3 regions of the Bradyrhizobium sp. Leaf396 genome follow, and region 2 is predicted to be linked to each of the others. Evidence: predicted binding sites of a transcription regulator. Region 2 holds the regulator's gene; each other region holds the start of a gene.
The links. Region 2 encodes LexA, which represses DNA repair genes until DNA is damaged. Its sites were predicted from a motif close to TGTTCNNNNTGTGTTCNG; they were not measured.
Positions count from the first base shown of each region.

Region 1: the regulator LexA is predicted to act here: its motif matches at 2,633-2,650, upstream of ASG57_RS24955 (DNA recombination protein RmuC).
Region 3: the regulator LexA is predicted to act here: its motif matches at 2,641-2,658, upstream of recA (recombinase RecA).

Region 1 covers NZ_LMQJ01000034.1:46,674-52,800, forward strand. Annotated here, with positions in the region: gene truA (tRNA pseudouridine(38-40) synthase TruA) at 74-811, opposite strand; gene fmt (methionyl-tRNA formyltransferase) at 925-1,860, opposite strand; gene def (peptide deformylase) at 1,983-2,510, opposite strand; gene ASG57_RS24955 (DNA recombination protein RmuC) at 2,681-3,880, shown strand; gene ASG57_RS24960 (AmpG family muropeptide MFS transporter) at 4,074-5,435, shown strand; gene ASG57_RS24965 (hypothetical protein) at 5,563-5,997, opposite strand; gene recR (recombination mediator RecR) at 6,026-6,127, opposite strand, start outside.
Region 2 covers NZ_LMQJ01000064.1:272,430-278,556, forward strand. Annotated here, with positions in the region: gene ASG57_RS32600 (ComEC/Rec2 family competence protein) at 1-875, shown strand, start outside; gene ASG57_RS32605 (hypothetical protein) at 990-1,424, opposite strand; gene lexA (transcriptional repressor LexA) at 1,868-2,569, opposite strand; gene ASG57_RS32615 (molybdopterin molybdotransferase MoeA) at 2,747-3,958, opposite strand; gene ASG57_RS32620 (hypothetical protein) at 4,165-4,371, opposite strand; gene ASG57_RS32625 (HAD family hydrolase) at 4,527-5,150, opposite strand; gene ASG57_RS32630 (alpha-hydroxy acid oxidase) at 5,180-6,127, opposite strand, start outside.
Region 3 covers NZ_LMQJ01000065.1:334,033-340,159, forward strand. Annotated here, with positions in the region: gene ASG57_RS34560 (hypothetical protein) at 1-25, opposite strand, end outside; gene ASG57_RS34565 (hypothetical protein) at 381-1,187, opposite strand; gene recA (recombinase RecA) at 1,461-2,549, opposite strand; gene ASG57_RS38900 (hypothetical protein) at 2,812-2,979, shown strand; gene ASG57_RS34580 (DUF2798 domain-containing protein) at 3,579-3,836, opposite strand; gene ASG57_RS34585 (hypothetical protein) at 4,029-4,283, opposite strand; gene ASG57_RS34590 (hypothetical protein) at 4,390-4,683, opposite strand; gene ASG57_RS34595 (PaaI family thioesterase) at 5,065-5,529, shown strand; gene ASG57_RS34600 (HdeA family protein) at 5,642-5,935, opposite strand; gene ASG57_RS34605 (PilZ domain-containing protein) at 6,117-6,127, shown strand, end outside.

The sequences.
Region 1 (6,127 bases), on a different contig from region 2:
CTAACTCTCGCCCAACGCTCCGCCGTCATGCCCGAGACAAGCCCGGGCATGACGGCGGTGGCGGCATTAGGGGTTAATAATCCACCTTCATCAGGTACAAGCCCTCGGGCGGTGCGACGATGCCGCAGGCGGCGCGCTTGCGGGCGGCGAGTGCGGCCGACAGATCATCGGCGCTCCAGCGGCCCTCGCCGACCCAGACCAGCGAGCCCACCATCGAGCGCACCTGGCTGTGCAGGAAGGAGCGCGCCGAGGTGACGATCGTGATCTCGCGGCCGTCGCGCATCACGTCGAGCTGATCGAGCGTCTTCTCCGGCGACTTGGCCTGGCATTCGGTGTCGCGGAACGTGGTGAAATCGTGTTTGCCGAGCAAACGCTGCGCCGCCGCATGCATTGCATCGGCATCAAGCTTGCGCGGCACGCGCCAGGCGTGGCCGACGTCGAGCGCGAGATTGGCGCGGGTGTTGACGATGCGATAGCGGTAGTGGCGCTTGATGGCCGAGAAGCGCGCCTCGAAGCTGTCGGGCACGATCTCGGCCTCGAGCACCGCGATCGGATGCGGGCGCAGATGCGCGTTGAGCCCGTCGCGAAAACGGCCCGGCGGAAACTGCTTGTCGACGTCGACATGCGCGACCTGGCCGCGCGCATGGACGCCGGCATCGGTGCGCCCGGCGCCGTGCACGCGCAAATCCGCGCCTGTCATCGCCTTCACCGCCGCCTGCAGCGCGCCCTGCACCGACGGCAGCGTCTCCTGCACCTGCCAGCCGAAGAATGGCGCGCCGTCATATTCGATGGTGAGCTTGTAGCGGGGCATCTTTCCGGTGTCTTCGTCCGCGCAGGCGGACGATCCAGTACATCGTGACGGTTCGGTTCGATCTCAGGAGCCTCGGCATGCTGGATACCCCGCCTTCGCAGGGTATGACAGCATCAGTTGAACCTCGCGCCCGCCTTCAGCGGCATGCCGCGGAGAAAGTCGGCGGCCTGCACCCGGGCCTTGCCTTCGCGCTGGAGCTCCAGGATGCGGATCGCGCCCTCGCCGCAGGCGATGGTGAGCTGATCGTCGAGCACCTCGCCCGGCGCGCCGGTGCCCTTGGCGAGTTCGCAGCGCAGGATCTTGACGCGCGCGTTTTCGCTGATGTTCGCGAGCTCGCTCCAGGCGCCGGGAAACGGCGACAGGCCGTGGATGTGGCGCAGCACGGCACGGGCCGGCTTGCTCCAGTCGATCCGCGCCTCGGCCTTCTCGATCTTGGCAGCATAGGTGACACCCTCCTCGCTCTGCTTTCGGAGCTGGAGGCCGCCGCGTTCGAGCGCGGCCATCGCGCGCACCATCAGGTCGGCACCCAGCCGGGAGAGACGGTCGTGCAGGTCGCGTGCGGTCATGCTGTCTGATATCGCGATGCGCTCGGCCATCGCGACGTCGCCGGTGTCGAGGCCGACGTCCATCTTCATCACCATGACGCCGCTCTCGGCATCGCCTGCCATGATCGCCCGGTTGATCGGTGCCGCACCGCGCCAGCGCGGCAACAGCGACGCGTGCAGATTGTAACAGCCGAGCTTCGGCGCATCGAGGATCGCCTGCGGCAGGATCATGCCATAGGCGACGACGACGGCGGCGTCGGCATCCAAGGCGCGAAATTCGTCCAGCGCTTCCTGGGTCTTCAACGTCTTTGGCGTCAGGACGGGAACGCCGAGCTTTCGCGCGGCGTCCTCGACCGGGGTCGGCTGCAATTGCAGGCCGCGGCGGCCGCCGGGCTTCGGCGCGCGGGTGTAGACCGCCACGATCTCGTGGCCGTGTGCGACCAGCTCGAGCAGCGTGGGCACGGAGAAATCGGGCGTGCCCATGAAGATGAGGCGGAGGGGCATGTGACGAACCTGCGGAGGGACGCAATCAGTGACCGTCATTCCGGGCGGCTCGAAGAGCCGAGCCCGGAATCTCGAGGTTCCGGGTTGGATGCTTCGCATCGCCCCCGGAACGACAGAGAGTTTTACTCCGCCGCGCGCTTGGCGGCCTTCTCGAATTTCTTCATCACGCGGTCGCGCTTGAGCTTCGACAGATAGTCGACGAACAACACGCCGTTGAGGTGGTCGATCTCGTGCTGGATGCAGGTGGCGTAGAGGCCTTCGGCATCCTCCTCGTGCACCTTGCCGTCGAGGTCGGTGAAACGCACGCGCACCTTCGCGGGGCGCTCGACCTCCTCGTAATATTCGGGGATCGACAGGCAGCCTTCCTCATACACCGACAGTTCCTCGGACGAGGCGATGATCTCGGGATTGATGAAGACGCGCGGGAGCGGCTTGGTCTCGCCGTTCTCGTCGCGCTTGGCGAGATCCATGGTGATGAGCCGCAGCGGCTGCGCGACCTGGATCGCAGCGAGGCCGATGCCGGGCGCGTCGTACATGGTCTCTAACATGTCGTCGGCAAGCTTGCGGATCTCGGTCGTGACCTTCTCGATCGGCTTTGAGACCAGACGCAGCTGCTTGTCGGGCAGGATGATGATTTCTCTGAGGGCCATGGCGGCGATTTAAGCCCCATGCCGGATGCGGTCAATGCGGACCGGAACTCCGTCAATCCTCCACCAACCATGAAAGCTTCAGGGTTCGTTAACCATGGAAATCAGGGGATTGTCGCCCGACACGTTCCCTCTTCGTTCGCATCGACCCTGCGAATCGGCTACAAGGCTGCATGAACGAAATCATCTTCATGGTTGGCGACTGGCCGGTACGTACCGTTGACGTGCTGATCGGCTTCGGCACGCTCGTCCTCATTCTGCTGATTGTGATCGCGGTGGTGATCGCGCGCTCGGGGCGGCGCGGCGCGGAACTCGCCATGGCCAATGCAATCCGTGCCGACGAGCTCGAGGAACGGCTGAGCGAGGTGCTGCGGGCGCAGAGCGAGTCGTCGGGCCGGGTCGATGCCATGACCCAGGCGCTGGCCGGCCGCCAGGCCGAGATGGCTCGTGCGGTCAACGAGCGGCTGGATTCAGTGACCCATCGCGTCGGCGAGTCCATGGAACACACCACCCGCAACACGATGGAGAGCCTGCGCGCCCTGCATGAACGGCTCGGCATCATCGACAACGCGCACAAGAACCTCACGGACCTCACCACGCAGGTGACCACGTTGCGCGACGTGCTCGCCAACAAGCAGTCGCGCGGCGCCTTCGGCCAGGCACGGATGGAGGCGATCGTCCAGGACGGTCTCCCCAAAGGCTCCTACGAGTTCCAGTTCACGCTCTCGACCGGCAAGCGGCCCGACTGCGTCGTGTTCCTGCCCGACCAGCGCCCGCTTTGCATCGACGCCAAGTTTCCGCTGGAGGCGATGACCGCGCTGCACGACGCCCGCACCGACGAGGAGCGGCGGGTTGCCACGCAGCGGCTGCGCGGCGACGTGATGAAGCATGTCAGCGACATCGCCGAGAAATATCTCGTGGCCGGCGAGACCCAGGAGATGGCGCTGATGTTCGTGCCGTCGGAGTCGGTCTATGCCGAGATCCACGACGGTTTCGACGACGTGATCCAGAAGGCCTATCGCGCCCGCGTCGTGCTGGTGTCGCCCTCGCTGCTGATGCTCGCGATCCAGGTGATGCAGCAGATCATGAAGGACGCGCGCATGCGCGACGCCGCCGACCAGATCCGCACCGAAGTGATCAAGCTCGGCGACGACCTCGGCCGTCTGCGCGACCGTGTGCTGAAGCTGCAGAAGCATTTCGCCGACGTCAACGAGGACGTCCGCCAGGTGCTGATCTCCGCCGACAAGATCGAGAAGCGTGCCGGACGAATCGAGGAGCTCGATTTCAGCAAGAGCGACGCGCCGGAGGGTCCGCGGCTGGTGGCGACGGGAGCGGCAGAGCTGTTCCCGCGGAAGCTCCAGGCGGGGGAGTGAGATTGGGGCACGCCGTCATACCCCGCGAAGGCGGGGTATCCGGTACGCCGCAGCAATTGTGATTGAACCGAGCCGCTGGTGATTACTGGATCGACCGCCTTCGCGGACGATGACACCGATCGAGCCGGAAGCTCTCCCGTCTCACCAGCTACCGCGAGAGTCTTTTCCCCCGGAATCTGCTAACACCGCCGCCATGACCGCCCCCGACGCGACCTCTCCTGCCGCAAGCACTGCACCCGTCGCCTCCTGGCGCGAAAGCCTTTCCGTTTACCTGCAGCCGCGGGTGTTGATCGTGCTGTTCCTCGGCTTCTCCTCGGGGCTGCCGCTGGCGCTGTCGGGATCGACGCTGCTGGTGTGGATGGCCGAGGCGGGGGTCGATCTCGGAACGATCGGGCTCTTTGCGCTGGTCGGAACGCCATACACCTTGAAATTCCTGTGGGCGCCGCTGGTTGACGCGCTGCACGTGCCGTTCTTCACGCGTGCCTTCGGACGTCGCCGCGGGTGGCTGGTGTTCTCGCAATTGCTGCTGATCGGCGCGATTCTGCTGTTAGCGCTGACCGATCCGGCACGCTCACCCTTGTTCGTCGCGCTCGGTGCGCTGCTGGTCGCGACAATGTCCTCGACGCAGGACATCGTCGTCGATGCGTTCCGGGTCGAGAGCCTGCCCGAAAGCGAGCAGGCCGCCGGCATGGCCGCCTATGTCGCCGCCTACCGCATCGGCATGCTGATATCGACCGCGGGCGCCCTGTTCATCGTGACGGGTTTCGAGACGATCGTCCCGCGTGGCGCAGCCTGGATGTGGGGCTACGTGGTGATGGCCGCTCTGGTGCTGATCGGCACGGTGACTGCACTGGCCGCCACCGAGCCTCCACAATCCGAGCGCGCGGAGGCCGCCACACAGGACGAGGGCGCGATATCGCGGGTGCTTCATGCCGCGCTGGGCGCATTCTCGGAGTTCCTGCGGCGCAAGGAAGCATGGGTCGTGCTCGCCTTCGTCGTGCTGTTCAAATTCACCGACGCGTTCTCCGGCAACATGACGGTGCCGTTCGTGATCGATATCGGCTTCACGCGGAACGACTATGCCGTGATCGTCAAGGGCGTCGGCATTGTCGCGACGTTGGCCGGCGGCTTCGCCGGCGGCTTTGTGGCGCGGCGCTATTCGCTCGCAACGAGCCTTTGGATCGGCGGCATCGTCCAATCGATGTCCAACCTGTCGTTCACGTGGCTGGCACTGGTCGGCGTCAATGAATGGGCGCTGACTCTCGCGATCACGTCCGATAATTTCTGCAACGCCATCGGCACGGTGATTTTCGTCGCCTATCTCTCGGCGCTGTGCCAGAACCCGCTGCACACGGCGACCCAATATGCGCTGCTGACGGCGCTCGCCGCCGTGGGACGCACCTATCTGTCATCGGGTGCGGGTTATCTGGCGAAAGCGACGGGCTGGCCGATGTTCTTCGCGATCTCGGTGCTCGTCGCAATCCCGAGCTTGATGCTGCTGGCGTACTTGCAGAAGCGCGGGCATTTCGAAACCTTGGAGCCCGCGCGGGTGTAGAACTCACCTCTCTCTTTCGTCATTGCGAGCGAAGCGAAGCAATCCAGACTGTCACCGCTGAGGCAGTCTGGATTGCTTCGTCGCAAGGGCTCCTCGCAATGACGGCGGAGACAGCATCGCCGCCCTCCTACTGCTTCTTGATCAGGCTCCACTTGGTGATCACGGCCTCGCTCATCTGGCCGGGATCGCTGGCGCAGGCGATCTCGTCGACCTTCACGGAGATCTCCTTGCCGACGAACGACTTCAGCTGAGTGGCCTGCGCATCGCTGGAGGTGACGAGCTGGAAGGTTTCGGGGCCGGTCTCGAGATTGCACAGCCCGTTCGGCGGCGGCAGGCGGCGCGGCTCGGTGGTGATCTGGTAGGTCGCAACGCGTTTGCCGTTCTTGACGTCGCGCACCTTCATTGCATTCAATTCGCCCGACAGCACGTCGCCGGTGTTGATCGGCTTGCCGGGCTTGGACGGCGGCGGGACTCCATCGTCCTGCTGCGCGGAAACAGCCGGGGTCACCACCGCCATCATCATCGCAACCAGGGCCAGCCGTTTGGCGAATCGTGTCGTCATATCGTCCGTTCCGTAAAAGTCTGGATTGCTAGAACAGCGTACGCTGCCGCATCGCAGCCGATAGCGTACCTTCGTCGAGATAATCAAGCTCGCCGCCGACGGGAACTCCGTGGGCGAGCCGCGTCACCTT
Region 2 (6,127 bases):
TGACGCCATACGGCGTGCTCGCCAATCTCGGCGCGATGCCGGTGGTCTCGGCGCTGGTGATGCCGGCCGGGCTGTTGGGGCTGCTCGCGGCGCCGTTCGGGCTCGACGGCGTGTTCTGGTGGCTGATGGGGATCGGCATCGACTGGATGGTCGCGGTCTCGCGCTGGGTGGAGGCATTGCCCGGCGCGGTCGGCCGCATTCCCGCGTTCGGGATCGCGCCGCTGATCGCGGCGAGCCTCGGGGTCATCGTGATGGGCCTGTTGCGCACGCCCTTGCGCTGGTCCGGTGCGCTGGTGCTGTTTGCCGCGATCATCTGGGGGCTGTCGGTGCGACAGCCCGATATCCTGATCGCCGGGGACGGCGCGAGCGTCGCCGTGCGGGGCAGGGACGGGCATCTGCATGTGATCCGCGCGAGCAGGGATGGCTTCCTGCTCAAGCAATGGCTGGCTGCCGACGGCGATCCCCGCGACGCCGGCAGTGCCTCGCTGGCCGACGGTGTGTCTTGCGACGCGTCCGGCTGCGTCACGGCCTTGGCTGACGGGCGCTTGGTCGCGCTTTCTCTCCGCATCGACGCGCTGGCGGACGATTGCAGCCGCGCCGCGCTGGTGGTGACGGCGCGGCCCGTGCCCCCTGATTGCGCGGCGATGGTCATCGACCGGCCGCGTCTGGCCAGTCAGGGTGCACTGGCTCTGACGCGGAGCGGCGAAGGCTTCTCGGTTCAGGCCGTGAGGGCGCGCAGCGCAAGCCGCCCCTGGTTGCCGGCGGGCGCCGGCGAGGGAGACTTCGACGGCAGCCTCGCGCCGAAGACGGCACTGCCCCGCAATCGGGACGCAACGCCATCGGATGCCGACTTGCAGGCTGACGATGGAGGATAGACGGGACCAGGCGAACCGACGGGCTTCCATGAACGCACCCATACCATCTCGCCGGCCGCGGCCGGCGATGGCATTTTGATCCTGGTTCTCGACCTCTCGGTCGGAACGACGGCTTCAGTCGATCGGCAGGCGGGTGATCGTCGACCGGGTCCCGGCGGCGATCTGCGGCTTGTGCTCGCGCTCGCCAATTGTCTGGGTCACCGGCAGCTGCAGCACGGTCGCGCGCTGGCCTTCGACCAGCTGTGTCACCAGCACGGACTTGCCGTCCGGGAATTCGATCGCGTCATGATGGCGATCGGGAATGTGCGGATCGATCTTGCCGAACTTGCCGACGCGGGAGTTGACGGTGCGCGTCCAGATCCAGCGGTTATCGTAACGGACGTTGTCGGCAAAAGCGAGCTCGGTGCCCGGCAGCAGGCAGACTGCGACGGAGAGATCGGCTTCAGACGCGAAGCCGCGCGTTGAGGTGCCGCGGAACGTTGTCGTGACGATGGTCTCGCCGACTTCGGCCGGGCGCGTCGCGATGGCATGCAGGCTGTAGTCACACATCGGGTGCTCCTCATGTGAAGATGACCCGCACCTCTTTGAGGCGCAGGCCTCCAACAGGGTGGAAGCACGCAACGCTCTGCTTCGTTGTAGGCAAATCTGCGGCTGCGTCCGCAGGCCGCGATCACATTATCTTTCCCCAATCCAATAGGAACAAAGCTCGCTTCGGAGCATTTTCGGCAGCCGCATACGATTGCTCTGCAGACGATGCGGCGATCGTGCAACAGCCACGCGACCCCGATGCTGCCATCAGCGCTGCTGCGCTTCCGCTCAAAGCGAACCGACGCGCGGTCGTCGCCTTGAATCGGCGGGGTGCGATGCTGCTCGCAAGCAAGCTTGAGACATCGCGCGGGAGAAAAAGGGGCCGGATAATCTGCGCAGAACCAGAAAACCATCCAGCCGGAGCGATCCTCATCCGCGCCACAAAGCTCGGACGCTGGATCCGCTCAGTACTTCCGGTAAAGCCCGATCAGCTTGCCCTGAATTTTCACGCGGTTCGGCGGCAGGATGCGGACCTCGTACGCGGCATTGGCAGGCTCGAGCGCGATCGAGGCACCGCGGCGGCGGAAGCGCTTGAGCGTGGCCTCCTCGTCATCGATCAGCGCCACCACGATGTCACCGGTATTGGCACTCTCGTTGCGCTGGATCAGAGCCATGTCGCCGTCGAGGATGCCGGCCTCGACCATCGAATCGCCGCGTACCTCGAGCGCATAATGCTCGCCTGAGCCGAGCATGTCAGGCGGCACGCTGATGGTGTGGCTCCGGGTCTGCAACGCCTCGATCGGCGTGCCGGCTGCGATGCGCCCCATCACGGGCACCGCAACGGGACGCTCGCCTTCGTCCGCAGGCGGGCTGGACGTGGGGCGTATCCTCCCGAGATTGCCCTCGATGACGCTAGGCGTGAAGCCGCGGCGGCTGCCGGCAGCGGCCTGGAGCTCCGGCAGCTTGATCACCTCGATGGCACGGGCGCGGTTTGGCAGGCGGCGGATGAAGCCGCGTTCCTCGAGCGCCGTGATCAGGCGATGGATGCCTGACTTCGAGCGCAGGTCGAGCGCATCCTTCATCTCATCGAAGGATGGCGGCACGCCGCTTTCCTTCAGACGTTCGCTGATGAACCGCAGAAGCTCGTATTGTTTGCGCGTCAACATCTCGACCAAAGTCCCCCGGTTGATGTCGTTCGATTCCGAGACGATGAATTTCGGCGATAAGGCCGCTACATCTCGAAACAAATCATGAACGGACACTATATGTTCGATATGTGTTCCGCAACTGCTTAATTTACGGTGAACGGGGCGGAGTTCGCGGAATGCGTGTGGCCCCGCAGCTCAGGCCGGAAGCCGCAGCACCACGCAGGGCGTGCCGGCTTCGGCCTTCGGCGCGAACGGTGCGCGCACGAGAAGTAGCTGTGCCGCAGCAAGATTCGCAAGCAGCGAGGAGTCCTGATGGCTCACGGGAACAGCAACGAGCGCGCCGTCGTCGCGCAGCTCCAGGCGTGCGCGCAGATAATCCTCGCGCTGGTCGTTGGCAGCGAGATCGCGACCCAGCACGGCGTGCTCGCGCTGATGATGAATCATCGAGCGGCCCGAGAGCGCACGAATCAGCGGCACCATGAACAGGAAGGCGCACACGTAAGATGATACGGGATTGCCGGGCAGGCCGATCACGCGCATCGCGCCGAGCCGGCCGTGCATCATCGGCTTGCCGGGCCGAATCGCAATCTTCCAGAACGCCATCGAGATGCCTTCGTCCCTCAGCGCCTGCTGGACCAGGTCGTGGTCGCCGACCGACGCTCCACCGGTGGTGATCAGGATGTCGGCACCGCTCTCGCGGGCGCGGCGGATGCCGGCGGACGTGGACTCCAGCGTATCGGCGGCAACGCCGAGATCGATGGTCTCGGCGCCCTCGCTGCGCGCGAGCGCGTGCAGGGCGTAGCCGTTGGAGTAGACGATCTGGCCGGGACCGGGCGTGCTGCCCGGCGCCACCAGTTCGTCGCCGGTGGCAAGGATCGCGACCTTCGGACGGCGGCAGACGGCGAGCTGCGGGTGATTCATTGCCGCGGCCAGCGCCAGATCGCGCTCGGTGAGGCGGGTTCCCTTGCGCAGCAGCACGTCGCCCTCGCGGAAGTCGACGCCGGCGGGGCGAATGTGACGGCCGGGAATTGCGGCCTCCTTGATCGTGATGAGCTTGCCCTCGGCGATCGTGTCCTCCTGGATCACAACCGCGTCGGCGCCATCGGGAACGACGCCGCCCGTGAAGATTCGTACGGCTTCGCCGACGCCGACCCTTCCAGCGAACGGACGGCCCGCTGCGACCTCGCCCGTTACCGTCAGCCTGGAATCGATCGTGGCCGCATCGGCCGCCCGCACTGCATAGCCGTCCATCGCCGACATCGCCTCAGGCGGTTGCGTGCGCCGCGCCGCGACGTCGCGCGCGAGCACGCGATGGTAGGCCCCCTCGAGGGAAACCGTTTCTTCGGCCAGCGGCTCGGCGCCGGCCAGCACCGCCGCGAGCGCGTCAGAAACCGGCATCAGGGCCACGGGCGGAAACTCCTGCTGAGCAGATCGCTAATGCGGCGAGAGTTCTAGCGGAGTGCGAACGCGAGGCAAAGCGGGAAGCAGGATGATTTATCCTGCGTCATCAATGAGGCTCAACTCCGCCTGGGCATGGTCCGGAAGGTGAGACAGACCGGCATGAGGATGGCCACGGCGAGCACGAGAAGAACGAGCGCCGCGGCCAACGTCGGTCAACTCCCGCTTGGTCGGCCCCAGCCGTCGTTCGAGGCGACGTCGGGCGCTTTGGGGCCTTGATCCTTGTCTGGCAGAGGGTCGGCCTGGGACTTCAGGTCGGCGGCCTTGCTGATCAGCTTGGCGGAAAGTTCAGAATCCGAGGTGGTTCTGGCGAATTCAAGCAGCAGAGAAGCCTGCCTGGTGAGATAGGTTTTGCCCAGCACGTGGATAAGTCCAATGTAGAAGTCCCAACGGACTCATGAGTCCGTTGGGTGGTATTCTGTTCCGGGAACTCCGTATAAAAATGCACAAAGGCCTCGGGTTCCTGAGCTGCGCCAATCCAGTTCCGGGAACCGTGTCGTGACGCCTGCAGGGGGTTTCAGATACCCAGGGCCCTCAATGCGTTGCCGACATCGCGCGGCGACGTCACATGGACGGCGGTCAGGCCGCGCGCCCGTGCGCCTTCGATATTCTCTGCCAGATCATCGAAGAACACAATGCGCTCCGCCGGCACGCCGATCGCCGCCACGACGTGATCGAATGCCTCGGCATCCGGTTTGCGCAGGCCGATGCTGGACGACAAATACAGTTCGCGGAAATGGCCGAGCACGCTGGCATATTCCTTCGAGAAATAGTCCACATGCGGCCGATTGGTGTTGGAAAAGGCATAGAGCGGCATCAGTTTCGCCGCGCGCGGCAGCAGCTCGGCGATGTCAGGCATCTCCCCGGCGAAGATCGCGTTCCAGCCTTCCAGGAATTGCGCGTCCGAGATGCCGATTCCGAGTGAAGCACGCAGCGAGGCGAAATAGTCCTCGTCACTGATCTTCCCGATCTCGTGCAGCCGGTAGGCCTCGTCGCGCACATAGCGCGCGACGATGGCCTCCGGCTGGCAACCGGCATGCCCTGCCCAGCAGGCGATCGCCTTGGAGAAGTCGATGTCGAGCACCACGCGCCCGAGGTCGAACAGAAGCGCATCCGCGCTGCCGGGAGAGAGCGATGTCATTGCTTCCTTCTGACGTCAGTATTGGCAGGTCAGTAGCGATAGGGCTCATGGTCGAACAGCGGGAACGCGCTGAACACGCTCGGCGCGTTGGTGGCGGTTGCCGGATGCAGGCAGGACTTGTCCACCTCGGCGAACGAGGTGGCGCCCAACAGGCCAAGGCAGCGCAGCACCTCGTCCTCAAGCAGCTCCAGCATCCGTGCGACTCCGGCTTCGCCTGCCGCCGCCAGCGCCCAGCATTGCAACCGCCCGATGCCGACGAGGTCCGCGCCCGCAGCGATCGCCTTGACGATGTCGGTGCCGCGACCGAAACCGCCGTCGACCATGATCTTGGCGCGGCCCTTCACGGCATCGACGATCTCGGGCAGCACATGCATGGCACCGCGGCCGTGGTCGAGTTGGCGGCCGCCATGGTTGGAGACGTAAATCCAGTCCACGCCATGATCGAGTGCGATCAGCGCGTCCTCTGCCGTGGCGATGCCCTTCAGAATCAGTGGTATCTCGAATTTGTCCTTGATCATCTTGACCGTCCGCCATTCCAGGCCCTTCTGGAAATCGCCCCCTGTGGCGCGCAGGCGGCTCTCGCGAACGTAGCGCTTGGCGATGTCGCGTTCACGACGGCTGTAATGGGCGGTGTCAACGGTCAGGCAGAAGGCCGCATAGGCGTTCTTCTCGGCCCGGCTGACGACATCGGCGACGACGGCATCGTCGCCGCGGACATAGAGCTGATAAAGCCGTAGCGCATCGGGCGCGGCTTCGGCGGTCTTTTCCAGTCCTGGTTCGGATACCGAGCTCAGCATGTGCGCCGCACCGAAAGCGCCGGCGGCGCGCGCCACGCTTGCCGCGCCATCCGGATCGAAGATCTCGAGGGCACCGACGGGAGCGAGCACGACCGGCAAGCGCATCCTGCGGCCGAACTGATCGACCCCGCCGTCGACCTTGCGGACGTCGCGCAGCACGCGCGGGCGGAAGGCGATCTC
Region 3 (6,127 bases), on a different contig from region 2:
GCGAACGCATCACGAGTTTGGACATCGCCGCTCTATCGCTGCCGCAACGGTCGAGCAGCCAGAGCAAGATCAATTGCGCATCTGGCTTCTGGCTCCATCCACCGTTCGACCGAGTCATATTCTGACAACAGCTCGATCAGTCCGCGCCCCCTAAGGCCCGAACTTTCGAGGCGCCAGGAGGGCGTATCGTCCAGCCAATGAAGACCCGATGGGTGCATCGTATGCGGCGCAAGGAATGCATTGAGCTCCGCAGTGGATGGCAGCGATCCCCAGACAAGCAGGCGCTCGATCGCAATCACGAGGTCGGCAAGGCCCGCCACCTGTAACGCGCCGGCGGCGGACGAATCTGTCGTCACAATAAGCCGGTCACGTCGGCCTCCTCAGCGCTTCGTCAGGACAGGACCGTAGCGCCACAGCCGATCGTTGGTCAGATGCGTGCCGCCCCACCAGCGGTCGATCGGATTATGACGGCTGAAGTCTTCCTGATGGGCCAGGACAGCCTTACCGAATTCGGTCAGCGACGACCGGCTGCGGAGGTAAACCTTGTGCCGGGCTCCGAGATTGCCAAGGTCGATGGCGCGTAATTCTTCGCCCAGCCCGGCCACAGCTGGCTTGGGGCCGAGGGCGAGGCCTTCGAGCAAATATCCCGGCTCGACCTCACCCCAGACGTAAGTGCCCCGTAGCGAGCGTAGGTGAAACAACGGATTCGTGTTTGCAAACCAGTCGAGCATCTCCAGAAATCGCATCTCGGTTGCGCCTAGCCCTGTCAAGGGAGACGGGAGCTCTGCCAGAAGCTGAAGCAACGCTGGCCGCAGCACCAGCAAGGCACCCAGATCGCGGTGAAGCAGATCGATACAGGCCTCGGGCGTCGGCGCCCGGTAGGACAACCACGCCAACCGGGCGATCTCGAACTCCTTCGCACCGAAGTTCCCGATGGGAATATGGCGTTCGCCCTCAGCGAAATCATAATCGGGACCGAATATGAGGTCGGAGTCCAGCAATCGCACCCCGAACTTCTGTGCCAGCACAGGAAAACTGCCGAGGTGATCGAGCAACCAGACCAATTGCAGCTGGTCGCGGGGATTCGCTCCGAACCAGAATTCGATCTCGTCGTACGGCTCGCAAAACTCGCCAGCGATAATTTGCGACCCTTGGCGCCCCGTGGCCAGCGGACCCAATCCGACCAATGATCAGCCGGGCCAAGGTCTGCGGTGTAGGCGCCAAATAAGCCGAGAGCTTTTCCGCCGGCGGGAGCGGTCCCCACTCAAATGGAACGGGATGACGATCTCGGCCAACCCCGATCGAGCGAGATCACTCCCGCCACCGCAGCCGGTCAAGATCAGCCGCTTCATCGCACCACCTGATCAACGCAACGCAGAAACGAAACGGGCACCGAAGACGTCGGCAACTCAACGTCCTCAGTGCCCGCTCCTCGCGAAAAACTCTTCGCTGGTCGAGGCCTACTCTTCCGCCGGCTCCTCGCCATCGGCGTCACGCTCGGGCGTGCCGGCCAGGATCTGCTCGGCGATCAGGCCGGAGTTCTGGCGGATCGCGGTCTCGATCTTGGCGGTGATGTCGGGATTGCCCTTCAAGAACGCCTTGGCGTTCTCGCGGCCCTGACCGAGGCGCTGGCTGTCATAGGAGAACCAGGCGCCGGACTTCTCGACGATGCCGGCCTTGACGCCGAGATCGAGGATCTCCCCCATCTTGGAGACGCCCTCGCCGTACATGATGTCGAACTCGATCTGCTTGAAGGGCGGCGCCAGCTTGTTCTTCACCACCTTGACGCGCGTGGTGTTGCCGACCACCTCGTCACGCTCCTTGATCGCGCCGATGCGGCGGATGTCGAGGCGGACTGAGGCGTAGAATTTCAGCGCATTGCCGCCGGTGGTCGTTTCAGGCGAGCCGTACATCACGCCGATCTTCATGCGGATCTGGTTGATGAAGATCACCATCGTGTTGGACTTGTTGATGGAGGCCGTGAGCTTGCGCAGCGCCTGGCTCATCAAGCGGGCCTGCAGGCCCGGCAGCGCATCGCCCATCTCGCCCTCGAGCTCGGCCTTCGGCACCAGCGCCGCGACCGAATCGACCACGAGAACGTCGACGGCACCGGAGCGCACCAAGGTGTCGCAGATCTCCAGCGCCTGCTCGCCGGTGTCGGGCTGCGAGATCAGCAGCTCGTCGATGTTGACGCCCAGCTTGCGGGCATAGACCGGGTCGAGCGCGTGCTCGGCGTCGATGAAGGCGCAAATGCCGCCCTTCTTCTGCGCCTCCGCCACCGTATGCAGCGCCAGCGTCGTCTTGCCCGACGATTCCGGCCCGTAGATCTCGACGACACGCCCCTTGGGCAGGCCGCCGATGCCGAGCGCGATATCAAGCCCGAGGGAGCCGGAGGACACCGCCTCGATGTCCATGGACCGGTCGTTCTTGCCCAGCTTCATCACCGAGCCCTTGCCGAACTGCCGCTCGATCTGAGAGAGCGCGGCGGCCAGAGCTTTACTCTTGTCCATGGAAGATCCTTCGACGATACGCAGGGCAGTTGCGGACATTGGGTCGTGCTCCTTATGGCGAGGATTCGCGTGAGGGACAAACGATTGCGAGGCAGCTCGGCGATAAAGGCAATGTACCCTATCTGTTCTATGTTCGCAATATGTTCTTTTGCGGATTTGGGCGGTCGGCCTCGCTCCACGTTTGATGCGCCTCAACGGCGCGCGGACGAGATGCCGTCAGAATTCCGATCCGACGGCACCGAACCTTTTCGCGGTCTCCGGCCTTCTCTGGTCATGGACCGCAACTCTGGGGACCATGACCATGACGGAAACCACGCACGGCGCTGCCATGTGGCGCCATCAGCTGCTCGAGGCGGCGCACGAGGAGATGGCGAAGTTCGAGCGACAGGAGAACGAGTTCCGCAGGAAGGATCGCCAGGAGCGTGCCGCCGAGCTCCACCTTCCCCTGAACGAGGTCAGGATTCACTGAGAAGCAAGGACCCGGCTTCGGAACTGGCCATCGCCGGGCTTGAGGGGCGCAACGAAGGCTTGAGGTATCTGAACACCATGTTCAAGCCATTGGCGGACCAAGCAAATTGCCGGGCAGCCTACTGTGCATGGGGTTGTTTTGCAGTTTTGACAGACAGGATGTGACTGCGCCTGCCATCGGAAGGCACGAACTCCGGCCCGGCCGCGCACCCGCTACAGCACCGCCAGCAGCACCAGGCCGATCACCAGCACCACGAAGCCAACCGCCGTCGCGGCGGCGAATGACCGCTCTACGTTATCCATGACGCCACCCCGTTCTCGGCGCGCCACGTTTCCCCCATGGCACTGCCGACGGATCAGATCTTGCCGACGGGTATGTCCGCAGTGGCGCGAGCGGATGTCGAAATTGGGACGGGTGCGGGGCCAGTCTGCGGCCCTTCAATCGCGACCTCGGCGGATTACGCCAGCCGTCGCGCGGGTAGACGCGTCAGGCTGTCGTCAGCCGAGCCAGCCGGAGTAGCTCCGCTCAGGTGTTGCAGCCCAGCACCCCAGCCTCCAATGACTCTCGGCCACGCTTGGCGCTCCCAGGCGAGACTTTTTTCATGCCTCCCGGCCGACCCGCGGATCCCGCTCCCCCTGCGTCAGGCGCAGTGAGAAGGCGCGAATCGCGGGTGCCGCCAGCAGCACGATCGGCAGCATCGTCGCCCATGCGATCAGCCACGACACCATCCAGTGCCGAACGAAGCTCATCGGGCTGGCCGCGGGAAAGCTGGCGATCCCCGCCGCGATCAGCGAGGTCAATCCGGACTGGATGATGCCAAAGACGAAATGTGAATAACGGCGGGGAATGCCGAGCATGGGACGTCCATGGTTGCGTGCCGCCATCAGAGAAGCAAGGCACATGCCGTCTGGAGCGATCTGGAACCTTGGCCGGAACCGCCTCAGAGTTCAACGGTGTCCGCAAGCAGCCCGTGCGATGTTCAGGAACTTTGTTCATGGTCGGAGAACCACGGAGTTCGAGCGGAGGCTCGCGTTCGGATCAAGCCTCGGTCAATCCGCGCTGGGCAGCCGCCGCATGGTGAACTCGATGTCGCCGCCGGGCAGCTCGCGCCAAGTCTCGACGGCGCTCATATAGCCGGCCTTGGGGTAGCGGGCGAAGAAGGCCTGCGCCCTTTCCCGCGCCGCTGCGCGCGGCAGCGTGAAGGTCTCGCGCAGATAGCCGTCGCCGGCCATCTGGCCCGGCTTGCCCACCAGCTTGCGCCGGCGCGCCATCCGCTCGGCGAGATCCCGCGGCCGATCGGCCATCTTCCGCTACTCCTCGACGCAATACGCTCAACCAAATGTAGGCGCGGGCCGAACGAAGAGGAGTCCTGTCCGAAGGGGCGTTGCGCCCTCCGAACGGGTTTCGCGGTCAGTTGGCAGCCGTGCCGCTCTTTGTCTTCTTCGGCGCGCTGGTTGCGGCCGAGGCCTTCGGCGCCGGCTGCTTCGGCGGATCGGAGCGCATGCCGCCCCAGGGATCGTTCGATCCCTTGGAATCCGGGATCTTCTTCAGCGTTTCCTTGTAGGCCCTGTCACGCTCGGCTTCGGCGGCCTTTTCCTCCGGGGTCTTGCTCGGGGCATCCTGCAGCAAATTGAGATTGGGCATTTGCGCGTAGGCCGGTCCCGCCAACACGGCCAGCACCGCGGCCAAACGGAAAAGCTTCATCATCCACTCCTTGATCATCCATGAGGCGCGGACCGCCCCGCCCGTGTCATCCTTGCTTCGGCCCGGCTGCGTCCAAGGGGCCGCTCAAGGCAACGTGTGCCGCTAGAGCCGATCCGATCTGCACGATTTGGGCGCATGCAGCCAATCGTCCCACACCGGCCCGCATTTGGTGCACCCGCCCAGCGCGAAACCGAGCGCGGCCATGCAAAAGACGAGGACACACCGACGCAACATCTTCCACCCGTACCCAAGCAAGGCATCATACCGGGCCAACTCGGGCATTTTCAAGCCGAGGGGACCGGCGCAAGCCGGGTGACTTTGCCGCGGCGATGAGCGCACAATGAGGCGAAACATCCGGCAACACGGGAGAGCGCAACAGCAATGCAAATGCAGCCACAGGCCGAGTTCGGCATCGCAGACGCCCGACGCATCCTCGGCGAGGTTTTTGCGCCCTGGGTCCAGGACCTCAACCTCGCCGTCGAGCGCATCGAGCATGCGCAGCCGGCGGACCTCCCGGACTGGCAGCCGGGCGCGCTGCTGCGCATGCCGTTCTCGGAGCGGCTGTGCCGGCACGGCGGCGTGGTCTGCGGTCAGGCCCTGATGGCGCTTGCCGACACCGCCATGGTGATCGCGATCCTCGCTGCCAATCGCGGCTACCGCCCGATGACCACGGTCGACCAGACCACGCATTTCATGCGCGCGGTCTCCTCGTCCGATGTGCTTGCGGATGCGCGCGTGGTGCGGCTCGGGCGCACCATGAGCTTCGGCCGCGTGACGCTGCTCTCGGCTGCCGACAGCAAGCCGGTCGCGATGGTGTCGAGCGCGTTCGCGATGCTGCCGGGGTGAAACGCGACCTGAAAAGAAAAGAGCCGCCGGCAAGCGCAGCGCGGCTCTCGGCACTCATGTCGGGATGGGAAACGCGATCGCGGACGCGCTTGGCATCGTCGCGGCGGCGATCTTACTTGCCGAGGATCTCGTCGGCCGCGGTGACGATGCTGGCGTTCGGATTCTTTGCGCAATAGGCGCCGAACTTCTTGGCGTTGTCGATGAACTCGTCGGTGTCGATGATCGCGTTGTCCTCGTCGCCCTTGTACCAGCCGTCCATCCAGGTCAGCACGACCTGGATGTTGTCTTCACCGCTTTCGAGGAACTGCTTGCAGCTCATGGTCGCGAGGTCCCACTTGACCGCGTGGGCGGGCATCGATGACAGCGAGAACGCTGCAGCGAACAAGATCGAAAGCAAAATTTTCATCAGTATCTCCATCGGCGTGTGACGCCATAAAAAAGGGCTCGCAGGCAGGTTCGCAAAGCGACCCTCCGCTTCAACGTCGTAAACAAAGTCTGAAGGCTTGTGCAAGTAGCGCCAGTATTGAATTTAGTTGAACGCAATTTCCATGCACTACTTCACACTCATCAACATGGATCGACGCGGGATGATCGAGAA